Regions from separate parts of the Streptomyces sp. NPDC057287 genome, predicted to be linked through region 1. Evidence: riboswitches for the same ligand, from Rfam matches in the RefSeq annotation. Region 1 holds a riboswitch; the other holds the start of a gene.
What was found. A riboswitch is a leader RNA that binds a small molecule or an ion and turns the genes downstream of it on or off. The one in region 1 is predicted to bind cobalamin.

Region 1 (11,109 bases):
CTTCGTGTCCTGTCGGGCGCGCTGCACTACTTCCGCGTCCTGCCCGAGCAGTGGCCGCACCGGCTGCGGATGCTGCGCGCCATGGGGCTCAACACCGTGGAGACGTACGTCCCCTGGAATCTCCACGAACCGCGCCCCGGGGAGTACGACTTCACCGGGATCGCGGATCTGGACCGGTTCCTGGAAGCCTCGCGCGAGGCCGGGCTGTACGCCGTCGTCAGGCCGTCCCCCTACATCTGCGCCGAGTGGGAGCACGGCGGCCTGCCCTGGTGGCTGCTCTCCGACCCCGGGGTCCGGGCGCTGCGGTGCCAGGACCCGGCGTATCTGGCGCACGTCGACCGCTGGTTCGACCGGCTGATCCCGCTGGTCGCCGCGCACCAGGTCACCCGGGGCGGGAACGTCCTGATGATGCAGGTGGAGAACGAGTACGGCTCCTACGGCACCGACAGCGGCTACCTGGAGCACCTGGCCGAGGGGATGCGGGCACGCGGGGTCGACGTACCGCTGTTCACCTCGGACGGGCCCGACGACTTCTTCCTCACCGGCGGTGCCGCGGCCGGACATCTGGCCACCGTGAACTTCGGCAGCCGCGCCACCGAGGCGTTCGCCGGCCTGAAGCGGGTGCGTCCCGAGGATCCGCCCATGTGCATGGAGTTCTGGTGCGGCTGGTTCGACCACTGGGGCACCGAGCACGTCGTACGTGAGCCAGGGGACGCCGCGGACACGCTGGAGGAGATCCTGGAGGCAGGCGCCTCGGTCAATCTCTACATGGCGCACGGCGGGACGAACTTCTCGACCTGGGCCGGGGCCAACACTCGGGATCCGGCGACGGGTGCGCACTACGAGCCGACGGTGACCTCGTACGACTACGACGCCCCCATCGACGAGCGGGGGTGCGTGACGGACAAGTTCCTCGCCTTCCGCGACGTACTCGCGCGGTACGCGCAGGGCCCGCTTCCCGAGCCGGAGGCCCCCGCGCCCCTGCTGCCCGCCGCGACCGTGGAACTCACCCGGGCGGTCGCGCTCTTCGACGTGATGGACGTGGTGGCCGGCCAGGAGGTGCACGCCGCCGAACCGCCGTCCTTCGAGGAGCTGGGAATCGCCCACGGACTCGTGCTGTACACGTCCGGGATCCCCGGACCGCGCGGGCCGTACCCGTTGTCGGTCCAGGGACTCGCCGACCGCGCGCACGTCTACGTGGACGGCGAGCCCGTGGGCGTACTGGAGCGGAGCGGTGCCGAATCCGTCGAAGGCGTCCGCGTGGACGGGGAACGGGCCCGTGTGGAGCTCCTGGTGGAGTCGATGGGCCGGGTCAACTACGGGGTCGGACTCGGGGACCGCAAGGGGGTGCGCCGCGTCCTGCACACCCAGCAGATGCTGCACGGCTGGACCGCGCGCGCCGTGCCGCTCGGTCACGGGACGCCGGACGGTCTGCCGTGGGACGCTCCCCGCGAGGAGACCGGGGGGCGGGCGGGGCCCGTGTTCCACCAGGGGTTCCTGGAGTTGACGGAACCGGGCGACACATATCTCGCGCTGCCCGGCTGGGGCAAGGGCTACGTGTGGGTCAACGGCTTCTGCCTGGGCCGCTACTGGGAGTCGCGGGGCCCGCAGCGGACGCTGTACGTGCCGTGGCCGCTGCTGCGTGCCGGGCGCAACGAGATCGTCGTGCTCGAGCTGGACGGCTGCGGGCGTCCGGTCGTGGAACTGCGCGAGGCCCCGGACCTCGGCTGAACCAGTGAGCGACGGCTGACCGGCGGCAGGGCCCCGGGCAGGACACCTCCGGGTGCCCTGCCCGGGGCCTTGCCATGTCCGGGTGCCTGGGCGCCGCCGTTCCGTCCTCCTCCCGCCTTCGACGCCCCTCATTGCGCACGGACGAACAGCCAGGTGATCGATACCGCTTCTTGATGTTCGTTTGTTCATTTCCTATTGACTCTGATCGCTCATGGTCGAAAGATGTCCGTCAACTCGCCGTCCTCTGTAGGCCTCTCGTAGGAGTACCGCCATGCAGCGCACCACTCGTTCGACCTCCACGGCCCTCGCGGCCGCCGCCGCGTCCCTGGCCCTCCTGGTCACCGCATGTGGAGGGGAGGGGGCCACCTCCGAGAAGGCCGGGTCCGAAGGCAAGCCCGTGGAGATCTCCTACTGGTCCTGGATGCCCGGCACCGCCGACATGACCGCCGCGTTCAACAAGACGCATCCCGGCATCAAGGTCACCCACGCCGAGATACCCGCGGGACTGAACGGCGGGTACGACAAGATCGCCAAGGCGGTCAAGGCGGGGAACGCCCCCGACGTCGTCAACCTGGAGTACCAGGCTCTGCCCGACCTCGTGACCCAGGGGCTCCTGCGCGACTCCAGCGCGGAGCTCGGGAAGTCCGTCGAGGAGTACGCGCCCGAATCCGTACGGTCCCTGGTCACCCTCGGGGGGAAGACCTGGGCGGCCCCCTACGACGTCGGCCCGCAGACCTTCTACTACCGCACCGACCTGTTCAAGAAGTACGGCATCGAGGTCCCCACCACCTGGGCCGAGTTCCGGACGGCGGCCGAGAAGGTCAGGAGCGCCTCCAAGGGCAAGGCGAGGCTGCTCGACTTCTGGGGTGACGACACCGCGACCTGGGCCGGTCTCGCCCAGCAGGCGGGCGCCCACTGGTACGGCACGTCCGGCGACGCGTGGAAGGTGGACATCGCCGACTCCGCGACGAAGAAGGTCGCCGACTACTGGAAGGACCTGGTCAAGGACGATCTGGTCCTGAACCACAAGGCGTGGAGCCCGGAGGCGACGAAGGCCGTCACCGACTCCGAGGCGATCGCCCTGATCGGGGCCTCGTGGAGCGCCGGGTCCCTCAAGACCACCTACCCCGGGCAGAAGGGCACGTGGGCCGAGGCCCCGCTCCCCCACTGGGGAACGCCCGCCACCGGGTCGGTGGGCGGCTCCGCGTTCGCCGTGACCAAGGACAGCGACAAGGCCGACGCCGCCGCCGAGTTCATCACCTGGGCCACCACCGGCAAGGAAGCGGTCGAGGCACGCCTCGCCGCCGGGACGTCCAGCGGCCTGCCCGCGGACGAGGACCTGCGCACCGCCGCCAGGTCCACCTTCGACTCCTCGTTCTTCGCCGGTCAGAACGTCTACGACGTCGCCGGTTCCCAGGTGCCCCTCATCACCGAGGGCTGGACCTGGAGCCCCGTGCACAACTCCACGACGATGACCATGCAGGCGGAGTTCGGCAAGGTCCAGAGGACCGGGGAGTTCTGGAAGGCCTTTCAGGCCGGCCAGGCGGCGGCCGAGAAGGCGATCACCGACCGCGGCCTGAAGCTCGCCGAGTAGGCGCGATCCGGACCGCCGGGGCGGGTCCCGCACCCGCCCCGGCATACCACCCACCCAAGGAGCAACCGCCGATGACTTCCCGGCTCGGCCGCGGGCAGCGCAGCACTCCGGCCCTCTTCGTCGCCCCCTTCTTCATCCTGTTCGTCGCCACGCTGATCGTTCCCGTCGGGTACTCCCTGTGGATGAGCCTGTTCCGTGAACAGGCCACCAGTGGGCTCGGTTTCGGGGGCACGGAGACGCTGTTCGTAGGCGCCGACAACTACCTGCGCGCCCTCGGGGACCCCTCTTTCCACCGCGGGTTCCTGCACATCGCCCTCTACTGCCTGATCTACATCCCCGTGATGGTCGGCGGCGCCCTGGCCCTGGCCCTGCTCGTGGACTCGGCGATGGCCAGGGCGAAGAAGTTCTTCCAGCTGGCGTACTTCCTCCCCCACGCCGTGCCCGGTCTGATCGCCGCGATCATCTGGGGGTTCCTCTACACACCGGGGCTCAGCCCGGTGATCGACCTCCTGCGCACGCTCGGCGTGGAGTGGGACTTCCTCGGCCCGGACGGAGTGGTCTTCTCGATGGCCAACGCCGCCGCCTGGCAGTGGATCGGCTACAACATGGTGATCTTCTACGCGGCGCTGCAGGCGGTCCCGAAGGAGACCCTGGAGGCCGCCGTCGTCGACGGGGCGGGCCAGCTGCGCACCGCTCTGTCCGTGAAGCTGCCGATGATCCGTTCCTCCGTCGTCCTGACCATGCTCTTCACCGCGGTCGGCGCCATCCAGCTCTTCAACGAGCCGGAGGTCCTGCGCAGCCGGTCGTCCGCCGTCTCCCAGGACTGGAGTCCGGTGATGTACATCTACCGGGCCGCCTTCACCGAGCACGACTACGGCCTGGCCGCCGCCGCGTCGCTGCTGCTGGCACTGCTCGGAGCCGGCCTCTCCTTCGTGATCACCAAGCTGGGCAACCGCTGGAAGGAGGCATGACCGTGGCCACCGCGACGCACCCGCGCACCCTGCCGCCCACCTCGTCCCCCGAACGCCCCGACCCCACCCGGACATCCCGGACCACCATGCCGTCCTGGTCGTCGAAGGCCGTCGTCACCACCCTGCTCGGCATCGTCGCCGTCTACACGCTGATGCCGTTGAGCTGGCTGCTGGTCAACGCGACGAAGAGCAACGGAGACCTGTTCGCGAGCCCCGGCTTCGAGCTCGCCGACTTCAACCTCCTGACGAACCTCGCCGACCTGTTCACCTACCAGGACGGCGTCTTCGGGCGCTGGCTCGCCAACAGCATGCTGTATTCGGTGGTGGGCGCGCTCGCCTCCACCCTCATCTCGCTGCTCGCCGGCTACGCCTTCCACACGTACGACTGGTGGGGCAAGGAGAAGCTCTACGGGCTGGTGCTCCTCGGCATCCTCGTCCCGCACACGGTCATCTCCCTGCCCATGTACCTGATGGCGTCCGAAGTCGGGCTCGTCAACTCGTACTGGTCGGTGCTGATCCCCGGCCTCGTGAATCCCTTCGGCGTGTACCTTGCACGCGTCTTCGCGGAGAGCCACGTCCCCGGCGAGACGCTGGAGGCGGCCCGGATCGACGGCGCGAGCGAACTGCGCGCCTTCCGCTCCGTCGCCCTGCCGATGCTCTCACCCGCCTTCGTCACGGTCTTCCTCTTCTCGTTCACCGGCAGCTGGAACAACTTCTTCCTGCCTCTGGTGATGCTGAACGACTCGGCGCTCTACCCCGTCGGCCTCGGCCTGTTCAACTGGAACGCCACGCTCCCCCAGGAGCCGCAGCTCTACTCGTTCGTCATCACCGGTTCGCTGGTGTCCGTCGTCCCGCTCGCCGTCGCCTTCGTATCGCTGCAGCGCTTCTGGCGCTCGGGCCTCACCGCAGGAGCCGTCAAATGACGTCCTCGTCCCGCACCGCCCCCCACCGGCCCCGCACGGTTCTCGCCATGGAACCGTCGGTCCGGGACGCGCTCTTCGACCAGGAGTCCCTCGCCCGGCTGGTCGCGGTCGCCGACACCGATCCCTCGCTCGTGGTCGACGACTTCGGCGACCCGGCCGTGGCCGGTGCGCTCGGCGAGGCCGAGGTGCTGCTCACCGGCTGGGGGTGCCCGCCGCTCACCGCCGAGGTGCTGGAGCTGCTCCCGCGCCTGCGCACCGTCGTCCACGCCGCCGGTTCGGTGAAGCATCACATCACCGATGCCTGCTGGGAGCGGAATCTGACCGTCGCGTCCGCCGCGGGGGCGAACGCGCTGCCGGTCGCCGAGTACACCGTGGCGGCGGTCCTCTTCGCCGGCAAACGGGTTCTGGCCGCACGGCGTGAGTACGGCCGGCGGCGCGCCCGGACGAATGCCATCGACGTCATCGGCGGCGGCGGCAACTACCGCCGCACGGTCGGGGTCGTCGGGGCGTCCCGCATCGGGCGGCGGGTGATCGAGCTGCTTCGCCCCTTCGACCTGCGGGTGCTGCTGTACGACCCGTACGTGGACGAGGCCGGGGCGACTGCGCTGGGCGCGCGATCGGTGTCGCTCGACGAACTGGCCCGCTCCAGCGATGTAGTGACCATCCACGCGCCGGAGCTGCCCAAAACCCGGCATCTCTTCGACCGGAGACGGCTCGCGCTGCTCCCGGACGGCGCCACGCTCATCAACACGGCCCGGGGCTCTCTGGTGGACACGGCAGCGCTGACGGACGAGCTGGTGTCGGGCCGGCTCGACGCGGTGCTCGACGTGACCGAACCGGAGGTCCTGCCCGCGGAGTCACCGCTCTACGACCTTCCGAACGTCCTGCTCACCCCGCACATCGCGGGTTCGCTCGGCAACGAGCTCGCCCGCATGACGCACGCCGCGCTGGACGAGCTGGAGAGGTACGGGAACAGCCTGCCCTACGCCGATCCCGTCCGGGGGGAGACGCTGACGCACACGGCGTGAGCCGGCGGGGCGCGTGGGCCGGACCGCCGCACGGTCGGGCTCTCCCGTGTGCCCGGCCGGTCGGCCGGGGCCACTGCCGGAGAGTCGCCCCGGTCGCTACCATCGCCCCTCATGACCGCTGTGATCGTCACCGTCGGGCTGGCGTTCGTCGGCTACCTCGTCACCTACCTCAACAGCCTGCGCCTGTCGCAGCGTCAGGAGCGCCTCGCCCGGGTGAATCGCCAGTTGAGCGACTTCTACGGCCCGTTGTTCTCCCTCACCGAGGCCAGCGGCCGGACCTTCGCCGCGTTCGCGGAGCGCCATGCACGCCCAGACGGGAGGTCGCCCTTCGATCACGGGACGCCGCCCTCGGAGGAGGAACTCGAGGAGTGGCGTCTGTGGATGACCACAGTCTTCCTGCCGAACATCCGGGCGATGCGCGACCTCGTCATCCACCACGCGGACCTGCTGAGGGACCCGCAGATGCCGCCCCTTCTCCTGGACCTGTGCGCGCATGTCTCGGGCTACGAGGTAACGGCCGCGCGCTGGGACCGGGGGACGTACGACCAGCACCTCTCGGTGGTTTGGTTCCCCGGCCAGGAGCTCGCCGACTACGCGCGCCGGGAGTTCTCCGTGCTGAAGAAGGAGCAGGCCCGGCTGCTGGGGCGACGGCACGTCGGCTGACGGCGTCCACCGTCAAGTGGAAGGTGAGTTTGTCCACACCGCCGGAGCCGTGTCCCCGCCGGCGGAACCCGGCGGCCGGCGCCGGTGCGGGGCTTCCGGCGGGCGCGGGCCGGGCCAGGGGCGGGCAGGGGCCGCTCCGTCCCGCCGCGCCCGCCGTACGGCTGCCCCGTACAGGCAGGTCACGGCCGTGGGGATCCCGCGGCTGCGGGCGGGGTGGGCCTGCTTGTCATCGCCCCCCACCTGGCACTACTGTCGCCACGCCTTGGTGAACGGGAAATCCGGTGTGATGCCGGTGCGGCCCTCGCCACTGTGATCGGGAAGTCCGGCTCCAGCCCTCGCGGGCAGCCACTGGGTCCTTGTGACCCGGGAAGGCGGAGTTCGGGCGGTGTCACCCGTCAGCCAGGAGACCGGCCAGGGCACTTCAACCATCCACGAGGTGCTGGAGAGGGTCTGCTGAGCCATGCACATTGCCGAGGGATTTCTGCCTCCGGCGCACGCGATCGCCTGGGGTGTCGCGTCCGCGCCGTTCGTCGTCCACGGAGTCCGGTCACTCACACGTGAGGTCAGGGAGAACCCGGAGAGCACGCTGCTCCTGGGGGCCTCCGGGGCCTTCACGTTCGTCCTGTCCGCCCTGAAAATACCCTCCGTCACCGGAAGTTGCTCCCATCCCACGGGTACGGGGCTGGGGGCGATCCTGTTCCGCCCGCCGATCATGGCGGTGCTGGGCACCATCACCCTGCTGTTCCAGGCGCTGCTGCTCGCGCACGGCGGTCTGACCACGCTCGGCGCCAACGTCTTCTCCATGGCGATCGTCGGGCCCTGGGCCGGGTACGCGGTCTTCAAGCTGCTGCGCCGTTACACCGTGCCGCTGATGGTGGCGGTGTTCTTCGCGGCGTTCGTCGCCGACCTGTCCACCTACTGCGTCACCAGCGTCCAGCTGGCGCTCGCCTTCCCCGACCCGGGCACCGGGTTCCTGGGGGCGCTCGGAAAGTTCGGCTCCATCTTCGCGGTCACCCAGATCCCGCTCGCGGTGAGCGAGGGGCTCCTGACCGTGCTGGTGATGCGGCTCCTCGTCCAGTCCAGCAAGGGTGATCTGACCAGGCTCGGCATGTTCCTCGCCGGCAAGCAGCAGGCCCGCGCCGAGGCCGACGAGAAGACAGGAGCGGTGGCCTGATGAACAGGAACACCAAGATCAACGCCCTTCTCCTCCTCGTCGTGGCCGCACTGGCCGTACTGCCGCTGGCCCTCGGGCTCGGCGACGACGAGAAGGAGCCGTTCGCGGGCGCCGACGCGCAGGCGGAGACGGCCATCACCGAGATCGATCCCGACTACGAGCCCTGGTTCTCCCCGCTGTACGAACCCCCGTCCGGCGAGATCGAGTCGGCGCTGTTCGCCCTCCAGGCCGCGCTGGGCGCGGGGGTCCTCGCGTACTACTTCGGCCTGCGGCGCGGGCGTCGTCAGGGCGAACTGCGCGCGACGGCGCCGCAGGACGGCGCGGGCGCCCCCGAACGCTCCGAGGAGTCCGCGGCCCGGAGGACCTGAGTCCACATGCTGCCGATCGACGCGGCGGCGCACAGCAGTCGCTGGCGCCGCCGCCATCCCGTGGACAAGGCCGTGCTCGGGCTGGGACTGACGGTGCTGGCGATCTCGCTTCCGCCGTGGCCCGGCGCCGCCCTGGTCCTCGTCACAGCCGTATCCGTACTCCTGGGCCCGGCCGGCGTGCCCGCCCGCCAGCTGTGGCGGGCCTACCGGGTGCCTCTGGGTTTCTGTGTCACCGGCGCGGCCACACTCCTCGTACAGGTCGGCGGGCCGGACGGGCTCGTCGCCCTGGCCGGTGGAGGGCCGGTCCGTGCAGGGGAGCTGCTCCTGCGCACCTCGGCCGCGTCACTCGGTGTCCTGCTGTTCGCCTTCACCACGCCGATGTCCGACCTGCTGCCGCGCCTGGTCAAGGCGGGGGTCCCCGCCCCGGTGGTGGACGTCGCCCTGGTGACCTACCGCATGAGTTTCCTGCTCCTCGACTCGATGCGCAGGATCCGGGAGGCCCAGGCGGCCCGGCTCGGCCACACCACCCGGGCGGCGGCCTGGCGGTCCCTGGCGGGGCTCGGGGCCACCGCGTTCGTCAGGGCCTTCGACCGCGCGGCGCGGCTCCAGTCGGGGCTGGCCGGTCGCGGCTACGACGGCACCCTGCGTGTCCTGGTGCCCGAGGCCCGCGTCTCCGCCCGTTTCACGGCCGCGAGCGCGGTGTTGCTCGTGGCCCTCGTCGTCCTGACCCTCGTCCTGGAAAGGCTGCTGTCATGAGCGATTCCGTGCTGCTCGCCCTGCGGGGCGCGTCCTTCGCCTACGAGGACGGCCCCACCGTGCTCAGCGGCCTCGACTTCGAGGCGCGCGAAGGGCGCGCGCTCGCCCTGCTCGGCAGGAACGGCAGTGGAAAGACCACACTGATGCGGCTGCTCAGCGGTGGACTGCGCCCCGCGGCAGGCCAGTTGACCGTGGAGGGCCGCCCCGTCACGTACGACCGCAAAGGACTGACCCGGCTGCGCACGACGGTCCAGCTGGTGGTGCAGGACCCCGACGACCAGTTGTTCGCCGCGTCCGTGTCCCAGGACGTGTCGTTCGGGCCGCTCAACCTCGGCCTGCCCGACGCGGAGGTGCGGGTCCGGGTGGACGAGGCGCTGGCCGCCCTGGACATCACCGCCCTGGCCGACCGGCCCACCCACCTCCTCTCCTACGGGCAGCGCAAAAGGACCGCCATCGCGGGCGCGGTGGCGATGCGGCCCCGTGTGCTGATCCTCGACGAGCCGACCGCCGGGCTCGATCCGGACGGTCAGGAGCGGCTGCTCGCCACCCTCGGCGCCCTCCGCGGCAGTGGCACCACCGTCGTGATGGCCACCCACGATGTCGACCTGGCTCTGCGGTGGGCCGACGACGTCGCGCTCCTCACCCCGGCCGGTGTCCGCGCCGGGCCCGCCCCCACGACGCTGGCCCGGACAGATCTCCTGCGGGAGGCGGGGCTTCGACTGCCCTGGGGCATCGTGACCGCTGAACTGCTTCGTGCACAGGGCCTGCTGGACGCGACCGCGGTGGGCCCCCGCACCCCGGAGCAGCTCGCGGCGGACTTCGTCCCGCCGGCCGCCGCCGACCGGGCCCCGTCGGGGGGCTGACGGCGGGGCCCGAGGCCCCGCCGTGCGCAGCTACCGCCTGGCCGGGGCCCCGTGCGGGGCCGGCAGGAACCCTGTTCCATGGAAGTACGTCAGGTAGCGGGTCAGCACCTCGTCGGTGAGCGGTGGCAGATGCAGCCCCAGGGCAGCCGTGGCCCCGGCCGTCCGGCTGGAGTCGAAGCGGCGGCGGTCCTGCGTGTCGTGCCGGGTCCGCCCCTCGTCGTCGCCGAGGAACAGTTGCGCCGCGTTGTCGTGCTGTCCCGCGACGAGGGCCTGCCACTGCTCGGCAGGGACCGTGCGCAGGTCGTGCCCGAGACGGGCCGCCACCTCGAAGACGCGGTCCAGCCCGGGCGCGTCCGGGTTGGTGAGGTGGTAGGTCTCCGCTCCGTCCCGGCCTGTCAGGGCGAGCGCGACGACCGAGGCGCTGACGTGGTCCACGGGCACCCAGTCCGTCGTCCCGTACGGCAGGTCGGGCACCGCTCCCGCCTGGAGGCACCCCTTGATGAGCTGCCAGAGCAGGTCCCGGTCCTGGCAGGCACCGGTGACGGTGTCGCCGCTGATGCGGCCGGGGCGGTGGACGGTCACCGGCAGCCCGCGTTCGCGGGCCAGACCGACCAGGCCCTCGGCGACCCACTTGCTCTGTGCGTACCCGTCCGGCAGACCGGACGCCGGGCCCGTCGGGCTCGACTCCGTGACGGTGAGGTTCCCGGAGCCGCCCACGGGGGCGTAGACGCTGGTGGTCGAGACGTAGTGCATCCCGGGTGAGGCGGAGTCGGCGAGCAGGCGCAGCAGTTCCTCGGTGCCGGCCACGTTGGGGGCGCGCAGATCGTCGTACCCGGCGGCGAAGTTGACGTGGGCGCCGTTGTGCAGGACGGGGCCGAGGCGGCGGACCAGGGCGGACCGGTCCTCCGGCGAGAGGCCCAGGCCCGGGGCGGCGAGGTCGCCGGGGACGGGGTGGACCAGCTCGGCGTACCGGGGGCGCCACAGGCCGTAGTGCTCCAGGTTGGCCCGCAGCCGGTGTGCCGCGCGCCGTTCGTCCCC
Region 2 (11,109 bases), on a different contig from region 1:
CGTGCGGCCCGGCGTACGCACCCGAGGTGAGCGGCTTGTCCTTCCCGTCGTCGTAGAGGAAGACGCGCGGGCGGTCCTTGCCCTTGGGTGCCTTCGCCTGCGCTTCGGCGATCTGCTTCCGGAACGACTCCGTGAGTGCCTCGGCCCGGTCCTCGACGTCGAACACCTTGCCCAGGTTGGCGAGGTCCGTGTAGAGCGCGTCGAGGGGCGACATCACTCCACGGGCCTTCCCCTGACCGTTGCGGCACGACTCGCTGAGGAGGTAGGAGTCGACCCCCACGCGGCTCAGCTCGGCGGGGGTGAAACCCTCCCCCTCGCTGAATCCGTAGTTCCAGCCCGCGAAGACGAGATCGGCCCCCGCGTCGAGGACCAGCTCCTTGTTGATCCTGTCCTTCGAGAGCCACTCGGTCTTCTGATAGGCGTCCTTCCAGGGCACGGCGGAGAGGTCGCCCTTGTCGTCGGGCATCACATAGCCGGCCATGTGGTCCTCGAGCCCGAGGGCGAACATGATCTCGGTGATGCCCACGTCGTTCGTGACCACGCGCTGCGGAGCCTTGTCGTACGTCTTCTTCTCACCACAGTTCTCGACCGTCACGGGGTAGTGGCTGTCCGCCCTCCGCGCGGTGTTCTTCGCGTCGGCCGGCCCGCTCACCTCCGCACCGCATCCGGTGAGGGCCAGGGCGGTGGCGAGGGCGAACACGGCGGGCCGTATGTACGTCGGCATGGTGGTGGGGCTCCTCAGGAGGTGGGGCGGGCAGGGGGGAGATCGAAGATCAGCTGGAGCGCGCCGGTCTCCGGGTGCGCCACGCGGTGGGCACGCACGCCGAAGACGTCCGCCAGCAGTCCGGTGGTCAGTACGTCGTGCGGAGCGCCCGAGGCGACGATCCGGCCGCCGTCGATGACATGGAGGAGATCGCAGTGGAGGGCGGCGAGGTTGAGATCGTGGAGGGCGGTGAGCACGGTCAGCCCGCTGCGGCGCACGAGCGCGAGGACCTCCAGCTGATGGGCGATGTCCAGGTGGTTGGTGGGCTCGTCCAGAACCAGGATCCGGGGCTGCTGGGCCAGCGCGCGGGCGATCAGGACCCGCTGCCTCTCGCCCCCGGAGAGGGTGAGGAAGCCCCGGCCGGCGAGGTGACCCGCGCCGACCCCCTGGAGCGCCTCCTCGCAGAGGCGGCGGTCCTCGGCGTCGGCGCGCGCGACCGCGCCCTGGTGCGGCAGCCGCCCCATGGCCACGATCTCCGCGACGGTGAAGTCGAACTCCGCCACCGCTTCCTGCGGGAGGGCTGCCAGCCGTCGGGCCCCTTCGCGGGCGCTCATGGAGTGCAGTTCCTCGCCGCCGAGCCGTATCGCACCGGCCGTGGGGCGCAGGGCCCGGTAGACACAGCGCAGCAGCGTGGACTTCCCGCTGCCGTTGGGCCCGACCAGACCGACGAGCTGCCCGTCGGCCGCACCCAGTGTGACCTCGTCCACCAGGCGGGCGCCCGCGATCTCGACCGTCAGCGCGTCGATGTCGATCCTCATCACATGCCTCCGAAGGAGTAGGTGCGGCGACGCATGAGCAGGACGAAGCACGGCACGCCGATGACCGCTGTCAGCACACCCACCGGCAGCTCGGCCGGGGCGAGGACCACGCGCGACAGGATGTCCACCCAGATCAGCAGGACGGCACCCGCGAGTGGGGCGACGGCCAGCAGCCGGCGGTGATCGGCGCCGACCAGCATCCGTACGGCGTGCGGGACCATCAGGCCGACGAATCCGATCGCTCCGCTCACCGCGACGACCGCACCCGTGACGGCTGCGGATACGAGGAAGAGCTCCTTGCGCAGCCGCCCCGCGTCCACCCCCAGGGCGGCGGCGGTCTCGTCGCCCATCGCGAGCGCGTTCAGACGGCGCCCCGACCAGACCAGGTGGGCGATGCCGCCGAACACGGCTCCGGCGGCGATCGGCACCGAGGCCCAGTTGGCACCGCTCAGGCTGCCGAGCAGCCACATCATCGCGGAGCGGGCCGCCTCTCCGCGTTCGGCCGCGAACACCATGAACGTGGTGACGGCCGAGAAGCCGTAGTACATCGCGGTGCCCGTGAGGACGAGCCGCACCGGGGTCAGCCCACGAGGGGTGCGGGCGATCGTGTACACGAGTGTCATGGCGAGGAGAGCGGAGAGGAACGCCGCTGTGGAGAGCGCCCACATGCCCAGAGACGCGAACGCCCCGAAGATGAGGACGGCGTTGGCCCCGACGGCGGCACCCGAGGAGATCCCCAGCACGAACGGGTCGGCGAGCGCGTTGCGCACCATTGCCTGGACTGCGACGCCGATGGCCGACAGTCCCGCCCCGACGACCGCCGCCAGAACGGCCCGGGGAAGGCGCAGCTCCCAGACGATGGTGTACGCCGACACCTGGTCCGGTGCGATGGGCCCGCCGGTGAGACCTGCCCAGAGACAGCGGAGGACCTCGCCCCAGGTGAGCCCGGAAGCTCCCAGCCCCGCTCCGCAGACGAGCGAGACGGGAAGCGCGGCACACAGGACGACGAGGAGGATCGGCAGGGGCACGCGGCCGGGCGGCAGCGGGCCGGCAGCCCTGCGGGCCGTGCGTGACGAGGCGTCAGGTATGCGATCCAGGGATGTGGCCACGGGCCGGTCGCTTTCGCATCGGGCCGTGCACCCACGTCAACAGGAGCAGCCCCGGACGCGGGCGCCCGATGCAGCGCCTCTCGCAGTCCACGGCGATTCCAGGAGCTTTCACCACCGCAGGTGATCGGGCTTACGGAACCCCAAGAGGGCTCCGCCTACCGTTGCGGGTCAGCGCCGGACTTCGACCGGACTTCCCCTGCGGGACGCATGCAGCTTAACGGGTGCTCGGAGTGCGGGACGCGACGAGGCACGGCCACGCCCCTGGAGGGCGTGGCCGTGCCGTGTGGTCGGGCTGGTCAGTAGGCGGAGTCGACGTTGTCGATGGAGCCGTACTTGTCGGCGGCGTAGTTGGCCGCCGCGGTGATGTTGGCGATCGGGTCGGTCAGGTCCTTGGAGGTGCCGTCGACGTGGAAGGCCTCGAACGTCGGCTGGATCACCTGGAGGAGGCCCTTGGACGGCGTCCCGTTCTGCGCGTTGACGTCCCAGCCGTTGGCCGCGTCCGGGTCGCCGCCCGACTCACGCATGATGTTTCGGTGCAGGCCCTCGTAGGTACCCGGGATCCCCTCGGCCTTCATGATCTTGAGGGACTTGCGGATCCAGTGGTCCAGCTTGTCGGCGTCGGACACCTTGCCGGCCTTCTTCGCGACTGCGTCGGCCTGAGCGGACACTCCCGCTGCCGAGACCCCGGCCGCTGCCACGCTGTGCGACGCCGGCTCGGCGGCGTGCGCGGGGGACGGAGCGAGGGTCAGGGCCGCTGCTGCGGCTCCGGCGGCGCAGAGTCCGGAAACCGAGAGCCTGCGGACGCGGGCGACACGGGCGGTGGAGGTCATGGGCTGAGCGGACGTACGAATGGAAAGACTCCTTGCGATGACGACAGGACAGCCACAGGGGCGACGACGGAACGGACGTACGCGGCAGGATCCGCAGATACGGAAACAAGCTGCGCTCGGCCGGTTCGCGGTGTCGGCTTCCCCGGGCTTCCACCATGGTTAGCGGCACACCGGAGCGCTGGCAACGGTCGCTGTTACTACGCGCCCCCGTAGAAGAGCGCCGGCGGACCGGCCGGGGCGCTCAAGGACGGCGGGCCCGCTCCCCGGCGCCTACTACCGCGCCCCGTATGTGATCTGCGCCCTATGGGTCGGCTCACAACCGAGGGCCCCGCGGAGGCCGGATCCACGCCCTGGGCGCCGACGATCCGGGCCGCGCCGACAGGTCCGCCACGAGGTGGCCACGTACGACCCGGGCAGCAGGAGCAACGTGCTGCCGACCGCCATGACGACTGGAGACCTGACCGGCACGAACGGCGCTCGAGCCCTCCTGAAAGCCAGGGCTGCCGAACGCGTCCGCTCCCCCGGCCACTCGCCCGGGGGAGCCCGGGAGTGCTCGGTTACAGTGACGCCCTGATGAACGCGCAGCAGCCGCCCCACCGGCCCGAACCCGCCCCGCCGCTGCTGCGCCTGCATCTTTTCGGGGGATTCCGGGCCACCCGTGACGACGGCCCCGCTCCCGCCGGGCGATGGCCGCGGCCGAGCGCCCAGGACCTGGTGAAGCTGCTCGCCGTGTCGCCCGGCCACCGGCTCCACCGCGAGCAGGCCATGGACGTCTGCTGGCCGGACGCCGATCCTCAGGCCGCGGCCGGCAGTCTGCGGGTGGCACTGCACGCCGCGCGCCGGGCGCTGGAACCCGAGCTCGCCCCCCGTGCCACGTCCTCGTACCTGGCCTCCGAGGGATCGATGCTGCTGCTCGACCCGGCGACCGTGTGGATCGACGCTGACGAGGCGGAAGCGGCGGGGCGGTCCTCCCTGGCCTCGGGTGGTGCACGGGAACTCGCCGGAGCCCTGGGGCGGTTCACCGGCGAGCTGCTGCCCGAGGACCGCTACGCGCCATGGGCCGAGGCACGCCGGGGGCAGCTGGCGGCACTCCGGGAGGAACTCCTGCTCGGACTCGCCTCGGCGCACCTGGAGGCCGGGGCGGTGCAGGAGGCGGCGGCCGTCGCCGAACAGGTCCTCGGAGCGAATCCCGCCGAGGAGCTGGCCCACCGCATCCTCATGGACGCGTTCCTGCGCCAGGGCCTGCGGCGGCGTGCGGTGAGGCAGTACCACGCGTGCCGACGGCTGCTCGACCAGGAGTTCGGTGTCCGGCCGGGCCCCGAGACGGAGCGCCTGCACCGGGACGCGCTCGAACCCGCGCCCGCGCCCGCGCCCGTTCCTTCCGCGCCGTCGCTCCCCGCGCTGCTGCGGGCCCCCGCCGCGGCACCCCTGCACGGCCGCGACGCGGCCCTCGGCCGCCTTCTCTCGCAGGAGGGGCCGCCGGTCCGGCTGCTCACCGGTGAGGTGGGCGTGGGGAAGACCCGGCTGGTGGGCGAGGCGGCCCGGCGGGCCGCCGCCACCGGCACGGCCGTGCTGTGGGGCGCCGGACACGACGAGGAGGGGCACACGCCCTACGGGGTGTTCGCCGAGGCGCTCGACACGTGGCTCGCCGAACGGGACGCCGCACAGAGGGCGCGGGTGGGCGCGGAGTATCCCGAACTCGCCTCGTTCCTGCCGTCCCTGGGCCAGGTTCGTGAGGGCGGTGGACGCAGTCCGGAGGAGGAACGGGACCGGCTCTTCCGCGTGACGTCCGCCCTGCTCGCCGAACTCGCGGCCGCCCGTCCCGTACTGATCGTCCTCGACGATCTGCACGCCGCCGACGCGGGCTCGTACCAGCTCCTGAGCCACCTGGCCCGGCGGGCGGCCGACACCGGCGTACGGCTGAGGTTCCTCGTCACCTGCCGGGAGGAGGAGCTGCCCGACGGTGACCCGCGAAGGACCGGGCTCGCGTCGATGCTGCGCCAGGGACTCGCCGCACGGGAGAGGGTGGGGCCGCTCGACCGGGACGCGTGTCTGGCGGTCGTACGTGACGCGACACGGACGGCTCCCGGCCCCGACACGGCGGGCGAGGGCCCCGGTGCCCCGCCCGCGCCTGCTCCCGCTCCCGTTCCCGACAGGCGGATGCGCCGTGTCTGGGAACTCTCCCTCGGCAATCCGCTGTACGCCGTGGAGCTGGCCCGCGGTCTGGGTGACGGCCTCCCCGCCGCTCTGGCGTCGGACGGGGTGCGCCAACTGGTGGGTGAGCGGCTCGGCAGACTCGATCAGGACACCCGGCGCATCGTCGAGGCGCTGTCCGTCGCCGGAGGCGAGGCCGCGCTCTCGGAGCTGCTCGATGTCGCCGCCCAAGGGCTCCACCCCGCGGTCCACGGGCCGGCCGCCGCCGACGCGCTGGAGCGGGCGGTCGCCGCCTCGCTGATCGAGGAGCGTCAGGTCGTGGTCTCCGGGCGGCCCGAGGAAGGGCTGGCGTTCCGTCACCCCCTCGTCCGCCTGACGTGTTACGACAGGCTCTCCGCGATACGCCGCCGCGAACTGCACGGCGCCTTCGCCAGGGCGGTGCTCCGCCGCCGCCCGGACGCCGTCGACGCGCTCGCCTCCCACTTCACCCGCGCCGACGACTCGCGGGCCGCCGAGTACCTGCGCAGGGCGGCCGAGCGGGCGGCCGCCCTCTACGCGAACGACAGCGCCGACCGCTACTACCGTGACCTGGTGGGCCGCCTGGACGTGGACGCGGCCCGGGCCCGGCTCGCCCACAGCCAGGTGCTCCGCAGGATGGGCCACTTCACGGAGGCTGCCGACGCGCTGAGGCTGGCACTCGACGAGTTCGTACGGCGCGGCCACCACGACGACACCGTGCTCGCGGCAGCCCGCCTGGCCGAGACCCTGGTGAAGACCGGGGCCCGCGACGCCGGTCTCCAGGTCCTGCGCGACCACCCGGTGGCCGACGACACCGCACCCGAGCCCGTCGCCGACCACTTCCTCGCACTGTCCGTGATCTGCGGTGTCCAGGGACGGTACGCGGAGGGGTTCGAGGCCGCCCGGCAGGCTCTCGCCGCAGCGCGACGGGTGCCCGGAGCGCCGGGGCAGGGTCTCGTGGCCCGCTGCTACGCCCAGCAGGCAAGCAACCTCGGGCTCGCGGGCCGCTTCGACGAGGCACGCGAGGCGGGAGAACGCGCGCTCGCACCCGCCGAGGCCTACGGCGATCCGACGCTGCACGGCCTGGTGCTGTCGACCTCGAGGGAGAACGCCCGGCGCGGTGGCCGCCTGCGTGCGGCGGTCACCATCGGGCGGCGGGCCCTGGAACTCGCCGAGCGGTCGGGCGATCCGACGGCCGCCGCGTTCGAGCGGGCGAATCTGGCCGAACTGCGGTTGCTGCTGGAGGAGGTCGACGCCGCCCGGGCCCTCGCGGAGGCCGCCGTCGAGGGCGCCGAACGGGAGGAGGCCTGGTGCCTGCCCTACACCCTGGCGACGCTGGCACGCGTGCGGCTGCGCACCGGCGCCGACGCGGAGGCCGCGGTCCTGCTCGACCGCGCCGGGGCGTCGGCCGACGGGCTCGGGGACCGGCAGGCCACGCACGAGGTGCGGACCGCGCGGGCGGAACTGGCCCTGGCGGCGAAGCGCCCGCAGGCAGCACTGCGGGCGCTGGACGGTTCGGTGGCCGACGCCCCCGTGCTGGCGGCGTGGGCCGAGCTCCTCGCGGGACGCGCGGAACCTGCCCGGCGGCTCGCCCTCGCGGAGGCGGCCCGCGCGGAGGGGACAGGTGAGCGCCTCGCCGAGGTGGAGGCACGGGTGGCTCTCGCCGTCTCCCTCTCCCGGCTGTCCTCGCCCGAGGAGGCGCGGAACGCCCTCCGGCAGGCGGAGGCCCTCGCCGAAGCACTCCCCTACCCGGCCGGGCTGCGGCGTGCAAGGACGGCGCGCGGACTCATGGGCGGCTGAAGCGGGGCACGGATTGCGGACGGGATCCGGCCGGGGACCCAGCCCGGTGCCCGAGGGCGGGGAGCGTCACCAGGCCTCGGATTCCCTGTCCGCGTCCGAGGCGGTGGCCGCCCGGCCCTGCCCACCGGCCTTGGACCGCAGGCGCGAGGCGTACAGCGGCAGCGCGAGGACGGACAGCATCGCCGCGCCGACCATCGACGCGGCCTCGTTCGAGCCGAGGAGTTTATGGTCCACCCCGATGGTCGTGATCGCGACGACCAGTGGCAGGCACGTCGAGGAGAAGAGTGCCAGACCGGCCCGGTCGGGGCGAGTGAGGTCCTTCGGGGCGAACATGTACACCGGACCGCCACGCACCAGCAGGAACAGCAGCAGAAAGAGCGGCACCACCAGCAGCGCGTCCAGGTCGTGCAGCAGCGCGTCCAGGTCGAACTCGATGCCGGTGACCACGTAGAACAGCGGTACGAGGAAGCCGAAGCCCATCGCCTCCACCTTGCCCAGGACCGCTTCACTGCTCTCGGGCGCGGCACGGTGCAGGACGAGCCGAGTGAGGACTCCTGCCGCGAAGGCCCCCAGCAGTACGTCCAGACCGAACACTTCGGCGAGGCCCAGCATGCAGGCCAGCAGCAGCATCACGAACCGGACGGCGAATTGTCCGCTGCTGTGCAGGGTGCGTTCCGTCAGCCGCGTGAACCAGGGCCGCCGGGGGCGCAGCGCCCAGAAGACGGCGACGGCGGTGATCACCCCGAACGCGGCCAGAAGAGCGGCGGACTCCGCCGGGCGGCGGCCGCTGAGCAACAGCGCGATGGCCACGACGGGACCGAACTCACCGACCGCGCCGAACGCCGTCATGACCGTCCCGAAGCGGCCCTTCAGCTCCCCGCTGTCACGCAGCATCGGCAGTACGGTGCCGAGGGCCGTGCTGGTCAGCGCGGTGCCGATGACGAACGCCTTGAACAGCTCTCCGCCGCTGATGAGCAGGGCCAGCCCGATGCCGGCGACGAGGGAGACGAGCCAGGCCCTGAGGGAGCGGCGCAGGGTGTCACCGCGGATCGCCGAGAACTCGATCTCGTAGCCGGCGAGGAAGATCAGCATCGACAGCCCGAGGTCGGAGAGCGTGTCGACGACCTCGTCCGTACGGGCCCAGCCGAGAACGTCGGGGCCGATGAGGATCCCGAGCGCGATCTCGAAGATGACCAGCGGAATCCGGAACCGGCGTCGCGTCGCGTACACGAGCAGCGGGGCCAGCACGGCGGCCGCCATGATCAGGACGAGGGTGCCCGGGTGGCTCATGAGGCGCCGCCGTGGTGCCGGGTCACGGGCTGACGACGGCGCCGTCGGGGGCCGGACCGCCCGGCTCCGGGAAGCGGTCTCCCCCGGGGTCCCGCACCGCGCTCCCGCCCTCGGCACCGGTCAGGGGCTCGGCCGACGTATCCGTGGGACCGCGACGCACGCCGTCCGGAGCCCGCACCGTGTCGAAGGAGGTAAGCCGCCTGCGCTCCCGAGCGGCATCCGCCGGCTCCGCGTGCGGTCCTTCCGTGGTCCGGGACATCGGGATCTCCCTCGCAGACGGCATGAGGTGGCCGAGGACGCGACGATGCGCGGTCCGTGCCACTCTCGCTGCTGCCCGGAGGTCGTACTACCGGGTGTACGCCGTCGGGGTGAGGCCGCGTCCGCGAGGCCCGGCGATCGCGCCGCGGTCAGCGGACCGCACGGCGCGGAGCGTCTCGCGCGCCCCGGAAGCTCCCGAGGTCCGCCCGGTCAGGCGGTGCCGTTCACCCGGTCCCGGCGGGTATCCGGATCCTGGTCCCGCCCCGGCGGCCAGGAGCGCCCGGCCCCGGTCCGGGCGGCTCGGCCGCGCGGGCCGGTGGCGGGCGCCCGCCGGCCGAGGTTCCGGGACTCCTGTCTCAGGGCTGCCGGCCGAGGACGTCGCCACCGGGGTCATCGGCGAGGACGACGGCTGCGGTGATCCGCTTCCCGACGGGTTCCCTGTGCACGGCGAAGCTGCGCGACACGGCCATCACGATCTCCAGACCGTGCTGACCGATCCGGGTCGGGTCCGGGGCCAGGACGGAGGGCAGCGTGGTCCCGCTGTCCCACACACTCACCTGGACGGCGCCCTCCTCGATCGTGAGGGTGAGAAGGCAGGGCCCAGGAGCGTACTTCTCGGCGTTGGTCACCAACTCGCTCACCACGAGCTGCACCGTCCCCAGCACTCTGCTGGAGACAGGCAGTCCGTGAACCGCCTGCACATCTGAAAGGAAAGACCGCGCGAGGCCGCGGGCCTCCGCGATGCCCTCGCCCCGGTCGAAGGCCGCGGTTGCCCCGATGGGACCGCCGGCCGACTGCTGCTGCTGCTGCTGCTGCTCAAGGCTCTTCGCCACTTGGTTCACGGAACCCCCCGATCTGAAAGTCCTCATCCCGCTCAAAGCCGTCTACCCCGAAAGTCCGGCGTCAGACCAAGGATGTGCCGGGCCGCGCCCGAGCGCCCCCGACCTGGGAAATCCGCTCGGCAACGTACGGCGGACCGGGCACAGTGGCGCCATGAACGGACGAGGGCTGGACCCCGACGGAACGATCGGACGCGAAGGCGCCCTGGACCGGGTCACGGCGGAGTTCGTCCCCGTCGTCGACGCCGTCCGCACTCGCCTCGCCACGGTGTTCGACCGTGACCGCCTGCACAGCGCCTACCTCTACGGGAGCATCCCCCGTGGCACCGCCACACCCGGAGTCTCCGACCTCGACCTCCAGCTCGCCCTCCAGCACGAGCCCACCGAGGCCGACCGCGCCGACGCCGGTGCGATCGAGGCCTCACTCGACCGGGCGTTCCCTCAGATCGACGGCGTCGGAATCCTGCTGACCAGCAGGCAGGTCCTGCTCAGCGACCTCGAACTCCACGACGCCGGATTCTTCATCGCCTGCCTCTGCACTCCGCTGCTCGGCCCCGACCTTGCGGAACGGCTCCCGCGTTACCGTCCCACGAGTCTCCTGGCCCACGAAACCAACGGCGACCTGGCACTCGCTCTTCAGCGCTGGCGCGCAGAAGTCCGCTCAGCCACGACGGATGCCGATCACCGGCGGCTCAGCCGCCTCGCCGGGCGCCGCACGGTGCGCACCGGGTTCACACTGATCATGCCCCGATGGGGTGGCTGGACCAGTGACCTGGACAGATCGGCCGAACTCTTCGGCCGCTATTACCCGGACCGCGTCGAGCAGATGCGCGTCGCCGCCACCGTCGGCCGCGCCCCGTCGACCGACCCGGCAGTACTCGAAATGCTCGTCGACGACCTGGGCCCCTGGCTCGCAGCCGAGTACACGGCCGTGCACGGGGAGAAGACGCCGCGACCTTGACGTCCCGGCCGAGGCTCTTCCAACTGGCCGTGTCATAAGGGGACTTCGGGGTACTCGTGGAATTGGCCGGCCGATATCGGGATCCGGCCTCCGATCGATCACGAGGGAGTGGCAGATGACGGCGCAGTACAGCAACCAACCGACCGGGCAGCAGCCCCACGGCACACCGCAGCGCACCGCGACCGGGAACGTGCTGAGCATCATCGCCATGGTGCTGGGTGTGATCTCGTTCATCCTCCTGCCGATCGTCTTCGGTGTGGTCGGCCTGGTGCTGGCCATCATCGCCAAGACCGTCCGGCACGAGCGGCTCGCCGTGCCCGCCATCGTGG

Region 2: it holds a riboswitch for cobalamin, as region 1 does, so the genes downstream of both, ACFUNE_RS22840 (FecCD family ABC transporter permease) here and ACFUNE_RS24505 (energy-coupling factor ABC transporter permease) in region 1, are expected to answer to the same signal.

What each region holds. Positions count from the first base shown of each region.
Region 1 covers NZ_JBHUYV010000013.1:64,860-75,968, forward strand. The annotation lists gene ACFUNE_RS24475 (beta-galactosidase family protein) at 1-1,731, shown strand, start outside; gene ACFUNE_RS24480 (ABC transporter substrate-binding protein) at 2,003-3,325, shown strand; gene ACFUNE_RS24485 (carbohydrate ABC transporter permease) at 3,397-4,296, shown strand; gene ACFUNE_RS24490 (carbohydrate ABC transporter permease) at 4,293-5,219, shown strand; gene ACFUNE_RS24495 (hydroxyacid dehydrogenase) at 5,216-6,247, shown strand; gene ACFUNE_RS24500 (hypothetical protein) at 6,359-6,910, shown strand; cobalamin riboswitch at 7,135-7,341, shown strand; gene ACFUNE_RS24505 (energy-coupling factor ABC transporter permease) at 7,371-8,084, shown strand; gene ACFUNE_RS24510 (energy-coupling factor ABC transporter substrate-binding protein) at 8,084-8,452, shown strand; gene cbiQ (cobalt ECF transporter T component CbiQ) at 8,459-9,208, shown strand; gene ACFUNE_RS24520 (energy-coupling factor ABC transporter ATP-binding protein) at 9,205-10,071, shown strand; gene ACFUNE_RS24525 (amino acid adenylation domain-containing protein) at 10,102-11,109, opposite strand, start outside.
Region 2 covers NZ_JBHUYV010000011.1:257,050-268,158, reverse strand. The annotation lists gene ACFUNE_RS22850 (ABC transporter substrate-binding protein) at 1-724, opposite strand, end outside; gene ACFUNE_RS22845 (ABC transporter ATP-binding protein) at 739-1,521, opposite strand; gene ACFUNE_RS22840 (FecCD family ABC transporter permease) at 1,521-2,630, opposite strand; cobalamin riboswitch at 2,728-2,860, opposite strand; gene ACFUNE_RS22835 (transglycosylase SLT domain-containing protein) at 2,927-3,460, opposite strand; gene ACFUNE_RS22830 (ATP-binding protein) at 4,010-7,432, shown strand; gene ACFUNE_RS22825 (cation:proton antiporter) at 7,499-8,722, opposite strand; gene ACFUNE_RS22820 (hypothetical protein) at 8,745-8,981, opposite strand; gene ACFUNE_RS22815 (ATP-binding protein) at 9,337-9,759, opposite strand; gene ACFUNE_RS22810 (nucleotidyltransferase) at 9,974-10,780, shown strand; gene ACFUNE_RS22805 (hypothetical protein) at 10,896-11,109, shown strand, end outside.